Regions from separate parts of the Paenibacillus sp. FSL R5-0470 genome, predicted to be linked through region 2. Evidence: a T-box and tRNA genes for the amino acid it is inferred to sense, from the RefSeq annotation. Region 2 holds a T-box; the other holds one or more tRNA genes.
The links. A T-box is a leader RNA that pairs with one kind of tRNA and senses whether it is charged. The one in region 2 lies ahead of tyrS (tyrosine--tRNA ligase), so its partner is inferred to be a tRNA-Tyr.

Region 1 (9,908 bases), 3.0 Mb from region 2:
TAATTCGAAGCAACGCGAAGAACCTTACCAGGTCTTGACATCCCTCTGAATCCACTAGAGATAGTGGCGGCCTTCGGGACAGAGGAGACAGGTGGTGCATGGTTGTCGTCAGCTCGTGTCGTGAGATGTTGGGTTAAGTCCCGCAACGAGCGCAACCCTTAACTTTAGTTGCCAGCAAGTAATGTTGGGCACTCTAGAGTGACTGCCGGTGACAAACCGGAGGAAGGTGGGGATGACGTCAAATCATCATGCCCCTTATGACCTGGGCTACACACGTACTACAATGGCCGGTACAACGGGAAGCGAAACCGCGAGGTGAAGCCAATCCCATCAAAGCCGGTCTCAGTTCGGATTGCAGGCTGCAACTCGCCTGCATGAAGTCGGAATTGCTAGTAATCGCGGATCAGCATGCCGCGGTGAATACGTTCCCGGGTCTTGTACACACCGCCCGTCACACCACGAGAGTTTACAACACCCGAAGTCGGTGGGGTAACCCGCAAGGGAGCCAGCCGCCGAAGGTGGGGTAGATGATTGGGGTGAAGTCGTAACAAGGTAGCCGTATCGGAAGGTGCGGCTGGATCACCTCCTTTCTATGGAGAATCGTCTTCTGCAATGAAGACATTCAAATCGGAAGTTAAACTTCCATTATAGAACCTTCGGGTTCGAACACTCACTCGTGTTCAGTTTTGAAAGAGCAAGTCTCTTTCGTATGCGTTTGGTGGCGATAGCGGAGGGGTTCCACACGTACCCATCCCGAACACGACCGTTAAGCCCTCCAGCGCCGATGGTACTTGGACCGAAGGGTCCTGGGAGAGTAGGACGCCGCCAAGCGGACAACCATTCTTTGGTTGATTCACAATATTATATATGTTATATGGGCTTTTAGCTCAGTTGGTTAGAGCGCACCTCTGATAAGGGTGAGGTCGGTGGTTCGAGTCCACCAAGGCCCACCATATGACATTATATCCTTTTATGGGGCCATAGCTCAGCTGGGAGAGCGCCTGCCTTGCAAGCAGGAGGTCAGCGGTTCGATCCCGCTTGGCTCCACCATAATTTTAATTCAATACCTTCTTTAAACATTGATCCTTGAAAACTGGATACCGAAACGAATTTGCGTTTTAGAACATCTTTTAGCAACTTGTGTAAACAAGTAAATGTTATTAGTGAGATTTTTCTTAGGGAAAATCAAGGTTAAGCTAATAAGAGCACACGGAGGATGCCTAGGCGCCAGGAGCCGACGAAGGACGTGGCGAACAACGAAACTGCCTCGGGGAGCTGTAAGCAAGCTTTGATCCGGGGGTGTCCGAATGGGGAAACCCAGCTGTGGTAATTCGCAGTTACTCATCTCTGAACACATAGGAGATGTAGAGGCAGACCAGGGGAACTGAAACATCTAAGTACCCTGAGGAAGAGAAAACAATAGTGATTCCGTCAGTAGCGGCGAGCGAACGCGGAACAGCCTAAACCTAAGAGCTTGCTCTTAGGGGTTGTGGGACGTCTCACATGGAGTTACAAAGGAATATGGTAGGTGAAGAGGTCTGGAAAGGCCCGCGATAGAGGTAAAAGCCCTGTAACCTAAACTGTGTTCTCTCCGAGACGGATCCCGAGTAGTGCGGGGCACGTGAAACCCCGTATGAATCCAGCAGGACCATCTGCTAAGGCTAAATACTACCTGGCGACCGATAGTGAAACAGTACCGTGAGGGAAAGGTGAAAAGCACCCCGGAAGGGGAGTGAAATAGAACCTGAAACCGTGTGCTTACAAAAAGTCAGAGCCCGATCTATGGGTGATGGCGTGCCTTTTGTAGAATGAACCGGCGAGTTACGTTTAACATGCAAGGTTAAGTCGAGAAGACGGAGCCGCAGCGAAAGCGAGTCTGAATAGGGCGATTGAGTATGTGGACGTAGACCCGAAACCGTGTGATCTACCCCTGTCCAGGGTGAAGGTGCGGTAACACGCACTGGAGGCCCGAACCCACGCATGTTGAAAAATGCGGGGATGAGGTGGGGGTAGCGGAGAAATTCCAATCGAACTCGGAGATAGCTGGTTCTCCCCGAAATAGCTTTAGGGCTAGCCTCGGTATAAGAGTAGTGGAGGTAGAGCACTGATTGGGTGCGGGGTCCGCAAGGATTACCAAGCTCAGTCAAACTCCGAATGCCATATACTTATTGCCGGGAGTCAGACAGTGAGTGCTAAGATCCATTGTCAAAAGGGAAACAGCCCAGACCATCAGCTAAGGTCCCCAAGTGTGTGTTAAGTGGGAAAGGATGTGGAGTTGCACAGACAACCAGGATGTTGGCTTAGAAGCAGCCACCATTGAAAGAGTGCGTAATAGCTCACTGGTCGAGTGACTCTGCGCCGAAAATGTAACGGGGCTAAACACACCACCGAAGCTATGGCTAGATACGTATGTATCTGGGGTAGGGGAGCGTTGTATGTGGGTTGAAGGTGTACCGTAAGGAGCGCTGGACAGCATACAAGTGAGAATGCCGGTATGAGTAACGAAAAGATCAGTGAGAATCTGATCCGCCGAAAGCCCAAGGTTTCCTGAGGAAGGCTCGTCCGCTCAGGGTAAGTCGGGACCTAAGGCGAGGCCGAAAGGCGTAGTCGAAGGACAACAGTTTGAAATTACTGTACCACCGTAATCCGCTATGAGCGATGGGGTGACGCAGGAGGGTAGTGACGCGGACTGATGGATATGTCCGTCTAAGCAGTGAGGCTGATGTGTAGGCAAATCCGCACATCATTAAGGCTGGGCTGTGATGGGGAGCGAAAATTATAGTAGCGAAGGTCATGATCTCACACTGCCAAGAAAAGCCTCTAGCCAGGAGAAGGTGCCCGTACCGCAAACCGACACAGGTAGGCGAGAAGAGAATTCTAAGGCGCGCGGAAGAACTCTCGTTAAGGAACTCGGCAAAATGACCCCGTAACTTCGGGAGAAGGGGTGCCCCGGTAGTGTGAATAGCACGAGGGGGCCGCAGTGAAAAGGCCCAAGCGACTGTTTAGCAAAAACACAGGTCTGTGCGAAGCCGCAAGGCGAAGTATACGGGCTGACGCCTGCCCGGTGCTGGAAGGTTAAGGGGAGTGGTTAGGGGTAACCCGAAGCTATGAACCGAAGCCCCAGTAAACGGCGGCCGTAACTATAACGGTCCTAAGGTAGCGAAATTCCTTGTCAGGTAAATTCTGACCCGCACGAATGGCGTAACGACTTGGGCGCTGTCTCAACGAGAGATCCGGTGAAATTTTAATACCTGTGAAGATGCAGGTTACCCGCGACAAGACGGAAAGACCCCATGGAGCTTTACTGCAGCTTGATATTGAATTTGGGTACGATCTGTACAGGATAGGTGGGAGCCGTAGAAATCGGAGCGCAAGCTTCGGTGGAGGCGCCGTTGGGATACCACCCTGATCGTATCTAGGTTCTAACCTAGTACCCTTACCGGGTACGGGGACCGTGTCAGGCGGGCAGTTTGACTGGGGCGGTCGCCTCCTAAAGAGTAACGGAGGCGTTCCAAGGTTCCCTCAGAATGGTTGGAAATCATTCGAAGAGTGCAAAGGCATAAGGGAGCTTGACTGCGAGACCTACAAGTCGAGCAGGGACGAAAGTCGGACTTAGTGATCCGGTGGTACCGCATGGAAGGGCCATCGCTCAACGGATAAAAGCTACCCTGGGGATAACAGGCTTATCTCCCCCAAGAGTCCACATCGACGGGGAGGTTTGGCACCTCGATGTCGGCTCATCGCATCCTGGGGCTGAAGTAGGTCCCAAGGGTTGGGCTGTTCGCCCATTAAAGCGGTACGCGAGCTGGGTTCAGAACGTCGTGAGACAGTTCGGTCCCTATCTGTCGTGGGCGCAGGAAATTTGAGAGGAGCTGTCCTTAGTACGAGAGGACCGGGATGGACGTACCGCTGGTGCACCAGTTGTTTCGCCAGAAGCATGGCTGGGTAGCTACGTACGGACGGGATAAGCGCTGAAAGCATCTAAGCGTGAAGCCCCCCTCAAGATGAGATTTCCCAATTAGTAAGACCCCTTGAAGACGACGAGGTAGATAGGTTGGAGGTGGAAGTGCAGTAATGCATGGAGCTGACCAATACTAATCGGTCGAGGGCTTATCCTATACTTAAGACGCAAATTCAATTCGGATTCAGTTTTCAGGGAGTCAAATTCCTGTTTGGATTGCTGTGGTACTGATATCGTTTGGAGAGATACCCAAGTGGCTATAAGGGGACCCTCTGCTAAGGGGTTAGACTGCGTAAGCGGTGCGTGGGTTCGAATCCCACTCTCTCCGCCATTTTCAATCCATAGCATTTCTAATTATTGTGGCGGTGTAGCTCAGCTGGCTAGAGCGTACGGTTCATACCCGTGAGGTCGGGGGTTCGATCCCCTTCGCCGCTACCATAATACCTGGAGGCTTAGCTCAGCTGGGAGAGCATCTGCCTTACAAGCAGAGGGTCGGGGGTTCGATCCCCTCAGCCTCCACCATTATTACTTTTTTAGAATTACTTTTTACACCGTGCCGGTGTAGCTCAACTGGTAGAGCAACTGACTTGTAATCAGTAGGTTGGGGGTTCAAGTCCTCTCGCCGGCACCATTATTATCAATGCGGAACCGTGGTGTAGTTGGCCTAACATGCCTGCCTGTCACGCAGGAGATCGCGAGTTCGAATCTCGTCGGTTCCGCCATTTTTTTCCACAAGACTAGGGTGGGAAGTTTAATGCTACCACTTTATTTTTATGTCAATTTAATATGGCTCGATAGCTCAGTCGGTAGAGCAGAGGACTGAAAATCCTCGTGTCGGCGGTTCGAATCCGTCTCGAGCCACTTTTCCCTGGGGGATTAGCGAAGTGGCCAAACGCATCAGACTGTAAATCTGCTCACGTACGTGTTCGGTGGTTCGAATCCATCATCCCCCACCATTTATGAGCCATTAGCTCAGTTGGTAGAGCACCTGACTTTTAATCAGGGTGTCGAAGGTTCGAGTCCTTCATGGCTCATCCCAAACAGAAAGTCATCACCTTATGGTGGTGGCTTTTTTTGTGTTTTATGGTTGTATTATAGTAGCGCGCTACTGTAGCGATTAACATAATATAAGAGAATATGCTAAAATAGGCGAAAAGAGCAAAAGTGGTGGAGCATGGTGACTATGGATAGTGAGACATTGCGGAAAAAATTAGAGCAGCTCACCGGAAAGAGAACCGGAATCAAGCAGTTAGGGAGGCAGCATTCAGCTTCTCTTTTTAGCATGGGATTAGAAGGACAGGATCAGCTGGTAATCCATGAGGGTCATCTCTGGGCACCTTTGTATGAGAGTGACGGACGTATAACCGCTGTCTGGGTAGAAATGGAGGGGCTCACCTCTCTGGAAGTACAACTGGTCAACTATGCAGTTCGAAATTTTGCTATTGCACTTAAAGCTACAGGGCTTAGAGAAGAAGGTGAAGTGGAGGCGCGGCAGCTTGGCGCTTGGTTGAACACGGAGCTAGAGCAAGAGAAGAATGACACTGAAATTCCCGATGAGATCACTCTAAAGGGACGTCTGTTCGGAGATATGATTCCATTCCTCCTAAGTAGTGAGATTGCCCATAGTCCACAGATCTCTTATCGTTCACTGATGAAATTACTGCGTAGCTATTTTGAGAACGAAATTCTGCTCATTCCCCTTCAAGAGAAGGAATGGTTAATTTTAGCTCGTAAAGAATTACTTACGGGCGGGGATGATAAGGATGATGAAGAAGAGAGTGTAGATGATCTTCTAGCACAGACTAGTATGGGGTTACATGAGCTGATAGCTAGTGAATGGGTAGGGGTATTCCATTTGGCAGTAGCTCCGGCTATAGTCCCTGTTAAGGGATTGACTGGATCTGTAGCTTTGCTCAGGGAGACGATTGTACTTGGTCGTATTTTTCAAGTAGGAGAGTATATTCATTTACCTTGGGAACTGCATTTGGAACGTCTGGTTAACAGCATTCCTGATGTACGCCGCAAACAGTTGCTTGGACAAATTGGTGACTACTCCTCTGTACTATCAGATAAAGAAATGCTGCTGACTTTGGAGACCTTTTTTGAGATGGACTGTAATGTAAGTGAAACCGCCAAGAAGTTGTATATCCATCGAAATACGCTGCTTTACCGTCTGGATAAGATAAAACAAGAGACCGGAGCAGATGTACGAAGCTTTGGGGACGCTGCTATTGTTAAGCTTACTATGCTTTTGTATAAAGTGACGAAAAGGAAATAGGTTTTTTGTGAACCTTACAAATAGCCATAGTGTCCCGACTGGGGTAATATAAATGTACAAGGAAACAGAATTTTTATATTAACTAATTAATAATTAACTCGAGGGGGAAATACAATGGCAGGCGTACGTTTAGAGCATATTTTCAAAAAATACCCGGGTTCAGATAAAGCAACAGTAATCGATATCAATCTTGATATTAAAGATAAGGAATTTCTAGTATTGGTTGGACCTTCCGGTTGCGGTAAATCCACAACTTTGCGTATGATCGCTGGTTTGGAAGAAATCTCCGAAGGTAAAATGTACATTGGCGATCGTGTAGTTAATGACGTTGCACCTAAAGACCGCGACATCGCGATGGTATTCCAATCCTACGCCCTGTATCCGCATATGAGCGTATACCAAAACATGGCTTTCGGTTTGAAACTTCGTAAAGTGAAGAAGGATGAAATCGACAAGAAAGTTCGTGAAGCTGCTAAAATTCTTGATATCGAGCATTTGCTAGATCGTAAACCAAAAGCGCTTTCCGGTGGTCAACGCCAACGTGTCGCTTTGGGACGCGCTATCGTACGTGATCCACAAGTCTTCTTGATGGATGAGCCTCTTTCCAACTTGGATGCTAAACTTCGTGGTCAAATGCGTGCTGAAATCACTAAACTGGTTAAGCGCCTTGAAACTACTTGTATCTACGTAACGCATGACCAAACAGAAGCTATGACAATGGGTGATCGCATCGTAGTTATGTATGATGGTATCATTCAACAAGCAGCTTCCCCTGAAGAGTTGTACAATGAACCTACAAACTTGTTCGTAGCTGGATTTATCGGATCCCCTACAATGAACTTTATCAATGGTACTTTGTCCGAAGTGAGCGGTTCTATCCGTTTCCGTGCTGAGAACCTTGATGTTGAAGTACCAGGCGGAAAAGCTCAAATCATCCGCAACAAAGGTTACATCGGTAAAGAAGTAATCATGGGCGTTCGTCCAGAAGATATCCATGAAGAGCCAGTATTCTTGGAAGCTTCCCCGAACACAATCTTCACTTCATTGGTTGATGTTACTGAAAACCTTGGTCACGAAATGCTCCTTTACTTGAGCGGCCTTGGTAAATCTACTGTAATCGCTCGTGTAGATGGACGTTCCACTACTCGCGAAGGCAGCAAGCCTAAATTGGCTATTGATATGAACAAAATTCACTTCTTTGATAAAGAATCCGAAGCTAACATTTTGTTGGGATAAGATTGTAAAGATCTTTTCTCTCTTGATAAAGCCACCCGAAAGGGTGGCTTTATTGTTTAGATGGCCCCTGTTTGGTTAGGCGCTAAGATTGCATTCATAAGCGTTATCAATTAAGATAGCAGGAGAATTACCTCCGGAATGTAAAGAGATCGCTGCCAACCGGACGCAGTAAGCGGACAAATACCGCAGGTGACGAAAGGACGAAATTACATGGCTAAGAAAGTAAAAGTATCTGAATTGGTACAGCATTTTCAATTAGAGGTTATTTCCGGCCAGGAAGGTCTAAAGAGACCCATTACGGTCGATGACCTGAATCGCCCTGGACTAGAGATTGCTGGTTATTTTGAATATTATCCAGAAGAACGTGTTCAATTGCTAGGCAAAACAGAACTCGCTTTTTTCTCCATGCTGCCCGAAGCTGAGCGGAAAAGTCGACTTCGTGGAATTTGTAATGATAACACACCTTGTATTGTAATTACACGTGGTTTGGAAGTGCCTCAGGAGTTAATTGACATAAGTAATGAAAAGGCTCTTCCTGTGCTTCGCAGCTCGATGGCTACGACTATTTTCTCCAGCCGTTTGACGAGCTTCCTAGAAGGGAAATTAGCCCCTACGGCGACTATTCATGGCGTACTTTGTGATGTATATGGTGTAGGTATGCTAATTACGGGTAGTAGTGGGATTGGTAAAAGTGAAACAGCCCTTGAGCTTGTAAAACGCGGTCATCGATTGATTGCTGATGATGCCGTAGAGATCCGTCAGACTTCAGATAACCAGCTGCATGGTACAGCCCCTGAGTTAATCCGTCATTTACTGGAGATCCGTGGAGTAGGTATCATTAATGTAATGACACTTTTTGGTGCGGGTGCCATTCGTAATCATAAACGGATTACACTTGTTGTTAGATTGGAAGCTTGGCAGCAAGACAAGCAGTATGATCGACTTGGACTTGATGAGGAAACGACACGGATTATTGACACAGATGTTCCGCTTGTAACGATTCCCGTACGCCCAGGACGTAACCTTGCAGTTATTATAGAGGTTGCAGCGATGAACTATCGCCTGAAACAAATGGGCTTTAATGCAGCCCTGCAGTTCACGAATAAGCTAACTGCGACCATATCTGAAGATATGGATGATCTCGATTAGGAGTGTGAGAGAATGTTCCCATTAGCACTAAATCCTATTGTCTTCTCAATTGGATCACTGCAAGTACACTGGTACGGATTAATACTAGGTTTCGGTGCACTCGCGGGGTTATTTCTTGCGATCCGCGAGGGCAAACGGTTTGGTATACCACAAGAATTCTTTATGGATATGCTGCTGCTAGGTGTGCCTTCGGCCATTATTGGGGCACGGATTTACTTTGTGGCGTTTAAATGGGAGGATTATAAGGATAATTTAATAGATGTCTTTAAGATCTGGAATGGTGGCATCGCCATTTACGGTGCGTTAATTGGAGCCATTATTTGCGGAATTATTTATTTCCGTTATAAAGGCTACCCCTTCTGGCGTATCGTTGATATTTGTGCACCTGGACTACTTGCGGGTCAAATGATTGGACGCTGGGGAAACTTTGTCAACCAAGAGGCATACGGCAGCGTGGTTGAAGAGTCTTTTTTACGGGATAAACTGCATTTACCTGACTTCATCGTGAACCAAATGTACATAAGGGATGCTTTTCATCATCCGACCTTCTTGTATGAATCTCTTTGGAGCTTACTGGGTATCGCGCTACTAATGGTTCTTCGTCGCCAGAAGTTTGTGCGAGCCGGTGAGATCTTCATGTCTTACTTTATATGGTATTCCATCGGTCGTTTCTTCATTGAAGCCATACGTACGGACAGCTTGGCCTTTAATGGAAGTGCAGGCTTGGCATCCTTTATGAACGGATTGTGGAAACCGATGGAATGGTTAGGCTTTGAGCAAGGATACTTGGACCCAAGCTATGGAAATATTCGTATTTCTCAGCTGCTTGCTCTACTGATCATCGTCGCAGCTGTACTGCTTATCATTATTCGTAGGGTCACCGGAGAGCCTAAAGCACATTATTCTGATCCTATCGTATGTACTAAACCAATCAAAGCAGATACCATAGTGCCTGAAAGCGCAGTAAATACACCGCAGAAAGCTCGTCACGGGGCTCAACCTGAGCAAGGACAGCCAGCGGATGGAGATAAGAAGGAGCAGTAAAGCTTATGATAGAATGCGTTCTTTTTGATCTAGATGGAACGATTGTCGATACGAATGAGCTAATTATTAGTTCGTTTATGTACGCGCTGAAGGATAATGGTCTAGCTCCACTCACTAGGGAAGAGATTATTCCGCATATGGGCACAACCCTTCAGCAACAGATGAGAGTCTTCTCTGGACTTGAGGATGTAAGTGGTGCGCTTGAGAAATCCTACCGTTCTTATAATTATGAACATCACG
Region 2 (9,908 bases):
AAAGTCAGAAAAAGTAACCTGGAGTGGTAAACATCGAGCGGCCATAAACAATTTGGGGATTTACCCGCGTCCGGTTCAAGATCCGTTACCGATTTGGATTGGGAGTGCAGGTAGTCCAGAGTCTGCGATCCGCACTGGAGCATTAGGTTTACCTTTTGTATTAGCTATTATTGGAAATGTTCAGCCGCTTGATTATGCGAAGCATGTGCAGCTTTACAAAAAAGCAGCGGCTGAAGCCGGATATGATCTTTCAAGCCTGCCTATTGCCTCACACTCACACGGGTTTATTGCTGAGACTAATGAGTTAGCACTGGAGAAATTTTTCCCTTCAACGCATGCTCGGACCAATGTGCGGGCGAAGGAAAAAGGGACACCCCCATACCATCGTTCCGATTATGATGCAGCATGCAGCTTTGATGGCGCTCTGTACGTAGGTGATCCAGAAACCGTTGCGAACAAAATCATTCATCTTCGCAAGCATGTTGGAATTACGCGATTCTTTTTACATATGCCCCACGGTACAATGCCTCATGAGGATGTTATGCAGGCGATTAGACTGCTGGGAACGGAAGTAGCTCCTCGTGTTCGTGAAGAAGTAGCGCGCTGGGAATCAAGTAATCGTTAACGAATAAGCTGCGTCCTTAGGACGTGGCTTTTTTGTGCGGTATACTAAAATAACGAATAACGTTATATAAGGGAGGGGCAATGGAGACTATTCATTATTTATCTCAATTCAATTTGCTTCAATCGTTAGCGCTGGAAGATCTAATGGAAATGGAAGAGTTAACTCGAATAACAGTAGTTCCGAAAAATACATATATCCAGACACCGACAACCTTCTCTGAAGGATTATTTTTTGTGAAAAAAGGAAAGGTGCGTTTATATCGATTGAATGCGGATGGGAAGCAGTTTACTTCGGATATTCTGAGTGAGGGTAATGTTTTTGGCGAAATGAACGTGATTTCGTTTGGAACCAAAGATCATTACATTGAAGCCATGGAAGAGTGTCATATCTGTACAATTGATCCTGTAAGATTTGAAGAATTCGTAGCTACTCGACCTAGATTTTTGATGTCATTAATGCAAGTATTGAGTGATCGACTAAAAAGTATGAGTCAGTTAACTCAAAACCTAGCCATCGGAAATCTGCATGATAAAATATTGTGTGTTCTTTTAAAGCTATCGGATCAACTAGGCGTTAAAAGTGAGGATAATTATTATAAAATCAATGTTCCACTGTCACATCAAGAAATCGCCAATTTGATTGGTGCGAGCAGAGAAGCGGTTACTGTGGCATTGCAAGAATTGGTAAAAGCTAAGGTGCTTCAGACTGGGTTCAAAACTATACGTATCCATCATGATAAGATTTTGGAAAGAAATTTATAAAGATTATGAGCTGTAAATGAGATTACATCTTTATGGTTAGAAATACCCGTATCCTAGATATAAGAAGAAGGTTATCAAAGCCTTTAAAATCATAGGTGAAGGGAAGATTTATATGGAGCATAGGAAGGGAGCTCGAAAAGTTAGCGATATTCCTGCTGATGTTGTTGGACTATTGCATAAAGGACAATTACAGACTGTAAATCTAACGGAATGGCTTGCTGTGGACCATATGGTCTTGATAGAAAATGTACTGGACGAGCTAGGTTTTGGACAGGAATCCGAACCAATTTTACAAAGGCTTCGCGATTCATCGGAAAAGAAAATCATGAAGCTCATACCGGCTATCGCGCGGGAGTGGCAACAGGTATTGGAGTGCAAATCAGAGGTGGAACAAGTCCGAGTATTCTCAGCATTAGCACAGCATCGTTCCGATAGTGTCCGCTGTTGGGCTGCCTATATGATCGGTCTAAATCAATCTTTAAGTCTATCGCAAAAGCTAATGGATATCCGTCCCTTTGCAGCGGATGATCATTTTGGGGTACGTGAGATTTCATGGATGGCTTTAAGGGAATCGGTCATTGCAGAATTGGATGAATCCATTAAGTTCTTAGAGAGCTGGGTTCATGATCAAGATACGAACATAAGGAGATATGCAATTGAATTGACGCGGCCACATGGGGTATGGGCGAAGCATATTACTGCGCTAAAAGAAAACCCAGCAATAGCACTTCCATTATTAGAACCACTTAAGTCAGATCCGGCAAAATACGTTCAGGATTCTGTAAGTAATTGGTTGAACGATGCGAGTAAAAGCAATCCAGACTGGGTGCAACAGCTTAGTGAGAAGTGGTTAATTTCTTCGAATTCCAAGGAAACGAAACGGATTGTAAAACGGGCAACAAGGAGTATTACTGAACTACGTTGAAAATGAAGTATCGTTTTAGAATGGATGATAAACGTCAAACACTATGGCTAATTAGCTAATAAGTGTTGGCGTTTTTTTATTGTACCGAAGAAGGAGGCTTGGATAATTAAAGATAACTAATAGTTCTGATTTATTATTTAAACCTAGAAGCGTATAAATATTTATATTGTTAATCTGGAATCCATCTGTTATACTCAAAAACACAAAATGTTATAAAATCTAACATTGAATTGAGTTGAGGAGGATTTGACTATGAAAAGACAAACGTTTCTGAAGGTTGGTGTCATTTTATCAGCGGTTTTGCTAGCGGTATCGTCAACAGATGTTATTTTTGCTGACACGATGGAAAGCGCGTATAAACCGAAAACGCATGTTCTAAAAGCGAATTCGGAGACCGTTCGCTGGGGGAATATTGGTAAAGGTGATCCAGCTTTAACAGTACAATCGGGAGATATTGTGACGGTCGAGGCCATTACGCATCATTCCGGTGATGATTACGATCGGATGATTAAAGGGGATGCGGGTGTTGAAGATATTTTTCACTGGATAGAAGGGGAGAAGAACGAAGCGCTTCGTGGACCAGGCGTACATATTTTGACGGGACCTATCGCAGTAGAAGGCGCTGAGCCAGGGGATGTTCTGGAAGTGAAGATTCTGGACATGAAGCTGAGACCTAATGGAAATGACAAATATGCAGGCAAAACCTATGGCGTGAATGCCGCGGCGAACTGGGGTTATCTATACGGAGATATGATGGAGGAGCCGATAAAACGTGAAGTGGTCACCATCTATGAGATGGATACTGAAGGTGGGACGGATTATGCAACAGCTGTTTATAACTACAAATGGACAGTGCAAACCGATCCGGATGGTCAAGTGCACCCGACAATCGACTACCCAGGTGTAATTGTAGACCATAATACGATTGATAAGAACTTTGATGTATTGAAAGGTATAAAGATTCCAGTACGTCTCCACTTCGGCACGATGGGTGTGGCGCCTAAAGAAGCGGATATTGTAGATTCAGTACCTCCTTCATACAATGGTGGCAACGTTGATGATTGGCGGATTACTGAAGGTGCAACGATGTATTATCCTGTATCCGTACCGGGTGCGCTACTGTCAATTGGTGACCCGCATGCCGGCCAAGGGGATTCCGAGATTAACGGAACTGCGATCGAGACATCAGTTACTGGTGATATACAAGTCATTCTTCATAAAAAAGGAACGCTTAACCAAAAACTGAGTGGGTTAAGTTTCCCTTTACTTGAAAATGAATACGAATGGGTTGTGCATGGCTTCAGCTACGCCAATTATTTGGAGGAGCTGGGGGCTAGTGCTCAGACGGATATTTTCAAAAACTCGTCCATCGACAAAGCAATGAAGGATGCCGCTCATAAAACAAAAGATTTTTTAATGGCTGGAATGGAATTGAGCGAGGATGAAGCGTACTCACTGATGTCTGTGTCCGCGGATTTTGGAATTACACAGGTGGTGGATGGAAACTGGGGTGTGCATGCTTTGATCGATAAAGGCCAATTCGGTGATTCGGAGCGCAAGGCAGTGGGATTACGTAGCAGCTTTGAAAGCTTTGGTGCGAAGGTGAGCTGGAAGCCGACTACTCAGACAGTAACTATAAGCTACAATAATAATGTTCTAGAGATGAAAGTCGGGGCGACGAGAGGAATGTACAATGGAGAGATCGTTAAGCTCGTTGCTCCAATAGAAGTTGTAAAAGAGAAGGTTCAGGTCAGCGAATATTTCGCGAAATTTTATAAAGCTAAGTTATCTAAAACAGAGTAGGTCGAATTAGCAATCATTTCATAAACATAATAAGATCCAAACCAGCGAAGAACCGTCTTAAAGTCGGTTCTTTTTTTTATATATTTAGACCATCCTGATTTTTGTGGCGTTTTAATAAGATTTGGTTTTCTACACGGACTAGACCATCCAGACAGTAGATGGATTCATGCATAAACCGTTCCATCTCTTCAAGGTTCTCAACTAGAATGTGAATGTGAAGAATGCACGGCCCTGTCATTTCATAAAGTACGGCTACGCATTCATTTTCTTTTAGGACTCTAACAATATGATTTAAATGGGCAGGCTCCACTTCAAGCTCTAGATACGCCGAAATTTTCTTTCCTAATTTTTCTGCGTTGATGACGATTGAGAATTGTTCAATAATTCCTTGATTGACGAGCCGATCAATACGATCTTTAACCGCGACACTTGATAAATTAACTTCTTTAGCTAGATCGGTGTAGGAAATTCTGCTGTTTTGAGTTAGGCGTTCTAAAATATGATTATCGATTGGATCAAGCATACGGAGTCGTTCACCTCTTTTTTTGTAATTGTAACAGAAAAAAATAGGCAATGCCTAGTAGTGCGTCACAGCAGGAGTGTGTCTCGGCATTCTCAGCTTAAGATGTTGACATTGAAGAATTATTTCACTATACTGGCTGTAATCTTATATACGATATACGTTGAAGAAGCCCAGTAGTAGCTTAGTCCCTGTTTCAGAAAGCCGGGGGTTGATGAAACCCGGTACACACTAAGAGTACGAATTACACTTTGGAGTATCTCGGCTAACACCGAGCGGAATGGCGAACGATATCTCGTCACGAGTGGCATCAATGCTGTGTTTTAGCATTAGCGTTTCATTGGTGCAATCTGGGTGGTAACACGGTTATTCAATCGTCCCTATGTCTACAATAGACAAGGGGACGATTTTTTTGTTTTTAAATATAAGGATTTATAAGTTTCTCTTCATCAACTATCCTTATATTCGCTTGGCGGACTGATGATTCGTTATAGGATATCTACTAATTTAAGGGGTGTTAGGCAATGAATATTATCGATGAACTAGAATGGCGCGATGCCATCAATCAACAAACCGATGCCGAAGGGCTTAGAGAATTGACCAACCAGAAATCCGTTTCGGTGTACTGCGGTGTAGACCCGACGGGTGACAGTATGCATATTGGTCACTTGATTCCGTTCATGGTACTCAAAAGATTCCAGCTTGCAGGACATCGTCCGGTTATGCTAATTGGCGGTGCTACGGGTACGATCGGTGATCCAAGTGGACGACAATCCGAGCGATCATTGCAGACGCTGGAGCAAATCCAAGCTAACGTAGATGCGCTTACCGCACAAATGAAAAAACTGTTCGTAACTGATGGCGACAATCAAATTCGTATGGTGAACAACTACGATTGGACACATAAAATCAATGTGATCGAATTTTTGCGTGACTATGGTAAGAACTTCAGCATCAATTCAATGCTTGCCAAGGATGTTGTAGCGAGCAGATTGGACAGCGGAATTTCCTTTACGGAATTCTCCTACCAAATCCTGCAATCCCTAGATTACCTGCATCTGTACCAGCATGAAGATGTGCAGCTGCAAATTGGTGGCTCTGATCAATGGGGCAACATTACAAGCGGTTTGGATCTGATCCGTAGAAAAGAAGGTCCTGAAGCAAAGGCATTCGGACTTACGATCCCGCTTATGCTGAAAGCCGATGGTACGAAATTCGGTAAATCAGCTGGAGGAGCAATTTGGCTGGATCCGAACAAAACGACTGCGTTTGAGTTCTACCAGTTCTGGGCAAACACCGATGACCGTGATGTTGTGAAATACTTGAAGTACTTTACATTCCTATCTAAAGAGCAAATTGATGCACTTGCGGAAAAAGTACAGACTGAACCGCATAAACGCGAAGCACAAAAAACACTTGCTGAAGAAATGACCAGATTCGTGCATGGTGAAGAATTGCTGGAGCAGGCTAAACGTATTACTGCTGCTCTGTTCAGTGGAGATATCAAATCCCTAACTGCTGATGAGATCGAGCAAGGCTTCAAGGAAATGCCGACCTACGAAACTACACTGGAATCTAAAAATATCGTAGAGTGGTTGGTTGATCTCGGTATCGAGCCGTCCAAGCGTCAAGCACGTGAGGATATCACCAAAGGAGCAATCTCCATGAATGGTGAGAAAGTTAGCGACGTAGCACTGGAAGTTACAGCTAGCGAAGCTATCGGCGGCCGGTTTATCATTATCCGTAAGGGTAAGAAAAACTACAGCTTGGTGAAATTGTCCTAAAAATAAGAGCCTTCCTTATGAATAAGGGAGGTTTTTTGTTGTATTTTAAGTATAGAGGCGGATCATTTGCATATTAAGTGAAATTTGAAAGGTGAAATAGCGAAAATTATGGTAAGCTTAGGATTCGTGTGATTTATGGATTAACATGATATTCTACAACTATAACAGAAAATTAGGAGTGGTAATTTGAGAAGACAAAAACCAATGACCATGGAAGAATTGATGAATGAGTTACAAGGACAGAAAACGTATCAAGAAGATCCCAATCACATCTCTTTCGAGAAATTGTTTAATGAAGCGTTTATGAGTAAGTATTCCAATTACAAAAGTTTCGATGAGTTTGTAACCAAAGGAAACTTTCAAGTAAAGACAGAAGAAGATGTTGCTGACATACCTGATGAACTTTTTGATCGTCATGTAGTTAGAGAGACTAAATTTGCGGATTGGAAATCAATGTTGGAAACAGCGAATAAGGAATACGTCCGTAATTAAAAAAAAGTGTCTGGTAATGCTCTATTTATCTTCAAAGAAAATACACTCCCCATTGTTTTAACAGACAATGGGGAGTGTATTTTTTTATCTCCAGAAATTCGATTAACTATGATGTTTTACTCATCGTTGATGCACATACCTATGATTTAATTGAAGAAATAGGAAATAGGTTTCATAAAGGTTGTATTTATATAGGAGGGGCAGAATCGTATGACAACTTGCATACAGACCTCGAGGCCTGAGACTCTTCATGTCATGTGGAAAACCGTCTCAGAGGATTGTAATCTAGCCTGTGATTATTGCTATTACAGTACTGCCGGGGGACATCCTCATCATCCGATCCGAGTGATGGATACGGTTCTTCTGGAGCGGTTTATCGCTCAGTACATGAAAAGATCATCTGGTATAGCGACTTTCTCTTGGCAGGGAGGGGAGCCGCTATTAGCCGGACTTCCATATTTTGAACGCGTGATTTCACTCCAAGCTAAGTACGCTCCACCTCATACGATGATCAGTAATGCGCTGCAGACCAACGGAACGCTAATTCATGAGAATTGGGCGAAATTTTTTAAACGGTACAACTTTTTGGTTGGGATTAGTGTGGACGGTCCTGAGCCTATTCATGATGCACATCGTATAACGGGTTCGGGGAAAGGTAGTTATGATCTAGTTATGCGTGGGATTCGCCATCTACAGAACGAGGGTGTGGACTATAGTATTCTGACGGTGATTCATGAAGATAATGTGATGAAACCAGACGAATTGATGGCATTCTACCAGGAACAACAATTTCCTTATATTCAGTTTATCCCTTGCATGGATTTTGTCTCACAAAAGAGTGATATGCCTGGCCGCTTTCGAATTACACCTGAACAATACGGAGCGTTTTTATGCCGTACATTTGATCTGTGGTACAACGAGGGGTATCCGGAGCTTCCCATTCGTATTTTTGAGAATATGCTTCTAGTATTCATGCATCGTGAGGCGGAGTTATGCGTCCACAACTCATGCTGCCCGAAGATGATGGTGCTTGAAACGAACGGGGATGCCTATCCTTGCGATTTCTTTATTGATGAAGAGCACAGGTTAGGAAATATCGGCCAAACTGACCTGGAAACACTGCTAACCAGCCCAGTATATGATGATTTTTTGTTAATGAAGCCCAATATGAATGAATCATGCTATAAGTGTGAGTACCTTAGCTTTTGCAATGGGGGATGTCCGCGCAACCGGAATTGGCTTGATGTTCATGATCGTACTGAGGTTGATTATTTCTGCCGTAGTTATAAAATGTTCTACTCATATGCCTATGAACGGATGATACTGCTAGCAAACCGACTTAAATCGGAGCAGATGCTGGAGTTCAGGAAAAGTGCCAAACCACTTCCAGGTAGAAATGATCCATGTCTCTGCGGAAGCGGGAAAAAATTTAAGAGTTGCTGTCAACCACTATAGCTCAAATTAAAAAAAAGGCTGTCTCAACAATCATGCAAATGGTTTTGGGACAACCTTTTTATTATGTTAAAGAACCATTTGATTTCTCACCATAATAGCCGCACCAGTCACCACAGCTTCTTCTTTTAAAGTACCTAGAGTGAAGTGAGGTTGGTATTCAGGATAACGGTAAGTGTTACGCTGTGCCACTTCAACCGCCGTTTGGAAGAACAACTCGTGAGAGTGGATGAGCGCACCACCTAAAATGATAGTCTCAGGATGTAACAGGTTGATAACGTTGGCGAGGCCAATCCCGAAGTGAATGGCGGCTTGAGTAAATAATTCACGCGCGTGTGGATTACCATCTCTAAAGGCTTGCACGAGTACATCATAAGTTAGCTTCTCAGGCGAGACTTTATATCTTTGGAGGATCAGGTCGTTGTCATTTTTTGCCTCTGAGCGTGCACTTTGTTCTAGCGCCTGCACAGATACGAATGCTTCCAGAGCTCCGTAGTTCCCTTCATTATTTAATCGGGTTCCATCTGTCTGGATAATCATTTGACCAATGGCATCTTCCATATCCATCGTGCCATGAACAATACTTCCATGCGACATCATCGCATAGCGGAGTCCTGCTCCAGCATGAACATAGAGCATATGTTGAATGTTAGCGTGACGGATGGACCATCGTTCTCCAAGGAGTGCGGAATTGGCACCGTTGTCGAGTAAAGCTTTGAAGCCCGTTCGTTCCTCCACCAGTTTGCAAATAGGGAGATTGTTCCAGCCAGAAGAAGGGAAGTGTAGCGGTTTTAAGATTAAACCATTTTCCCGGTCAAGCGGTCCCACGGCTCCTATTCCTATCCCGATAATTTGACTGTCCTTCAGCTGATGGTCTCTAAGGAAAGCGCGTATTTGATTACTTATGTGATCCATAAATCTTTCAGGTGTGAATGCCTGATCCATTCGCCAGTGAACAATTGATTTTGGGTTCATTTGCATATCAAATAAACCAAGGGAAGAATACAGCCTGGAAATCTCTAAACCGATGATGTAGCCATAGGAAGGATTGATCTGGTATAAAATAGGTCTTCTGCCTCCGCTAGATTCCCCGAATCCGCATTCTATCAGCAAGCCTTCTTCCGTCATTTCATCTAATATTCGGGTCATTGTGCTTTTGGTAAGTGAAAATGTTTGTAGAAGATCTAACTTGGAAACTGTGCCTTGTTCGGCGATTCGGTCGTATAGGAGTTTCTTTGGGGATGGAATGTGTGTCGAGCGCTTTTCCACGATAAACCTCCAAGCTATATATAGGATGAACTAGTAAGATCGTTTTTTATAAAGTTTGTATTTATTAACATTAATATAGTATAACGCATAAACCATAGATTGTATTTTACCGTTCAAAAAACTTAATTCCATTTTGGGAAAAAGTGATATAATGAAATTACGACAGAAAATATAAGGGTGGAATCCATGAGAACAACTATGAAAACAAATGCGACGACGAATACAGACCTAAGGATAAGTCTATTGTTCCAGTTGTTTTGGGTATTTGTTCGAATCG

Region 1: it has a tRNA-Tyr gene. The T-box ahead of tyrS (tyrosine--tRNA ligase) is inferred to sense a tRNA for this amino acid. The anticodon was not compared.

The regions. Positions count from the first base shown of each region.
Region 1 covers NZ_CP150238.1:141,764-151,671, forward strand. Annotated here, with positions in the region: rRNA gene MKY99_RS00665 (16S ribosomal RNA) at 1-590, shown strand, start outside; rRNA gene rrf (5S ribosomal RNA) at 715-831, shown strand; tRNA gene MKY99_RS00675 (tRNA-Ile) at 877-953, shown strand; tRNA gene MKY99_RS00680 (tRNA-Ala) at 975-1,050, shown strand; rRNA gene MKY99_RS00685 (23S ribosomal RNA) at 1,190-4,118, shown strand; tRNA gene MKY99_RS00690 (tRNA-Ser) at 4,201-4,292, shown strand; tRNA gene MKY99_RS00695 (tRNA-Met) at 4,323-4,399, shown strand; tRNA gene MKY99_RS00700 (tRNA-Val) at 4,408-4,483, shown strand; tRNA gene MKY99_RS00705 (tRNA-Thr) at 4,517-4,592, shown strand; tRNA gene MKY99_RS00710 (tRNA-Asp) at 4,606-4,683, shown strand; tRNA gene MKY99_RS00715 (tRNA-Phe) at 4,750-4,822, shown strand; tRNA gene MKY99_RS00720 (tRNA-Tyr) at 4,832-4,917, shown strand; tRNA gene MKY99_RS00725 (tRNA-Lys) at 4,923-4,995, shown strand; gene MKY99_RS00730 (helix-turn-helix domain-containing protein) at 5,145-6,239, shown strand; gene ugpC (sn-glycerol-3-phosphate ABC transporter ATP-binding protein UgpC) at 6,354-7,475, shown strand; gene hprK (HPr(Ser) kinase/phosphatase) at 7,686-8,624, shown strand; gene lgt (prolipoprotein diacylglyceryl transferase) at 8,637-9,668, shown strand; gene ppaX (pyrophosphatase PpaX) at 9,674-9,908, shown strand, end outside.
Region 2 covers NZ_CP150238.1:3,944,192-3,954,099, reverse strand. Annotated here, with positions in the region: gene MKY99_RS17345 (LLM class flavin-dependent oxidoreductase) at 1-625, shown strand, start outside; gene MKY99_RS17340 (Crp/Fnr family transcriptional regulator) at 706-1,386, shown strand; gene MKY99_RS17335 (DNA alkylation repair protein) at 1,499-2,311, shown strand; gene MKY99_RS17330 (acetamidase/formamidase family protein) at 2,564-4,114, shown strand; gene MKY99_RS17325 (Lrp/AsnC family transcriptional regulator) at 4,191-4,637, opposite strand; T-box leader at 4,789-5,019, shown strand; gene tyrS (tyrosine--tRNA ligase) at 5,159-6,418, shown strand; gene MKY99_RS17315 (hypothetical protein) at 6,623-6,910, shown strand; gene MKY99_RS17310 (anaerobic sulfatase maturase) at 7,121-8,365, shown strand; gene MKY99_RS17305 (ROK family protein) at 8,432-9,631, opposite strand; gene MKY99_RS17300 (chromate transporter) at 9,818-9,908, shown strand, end outside.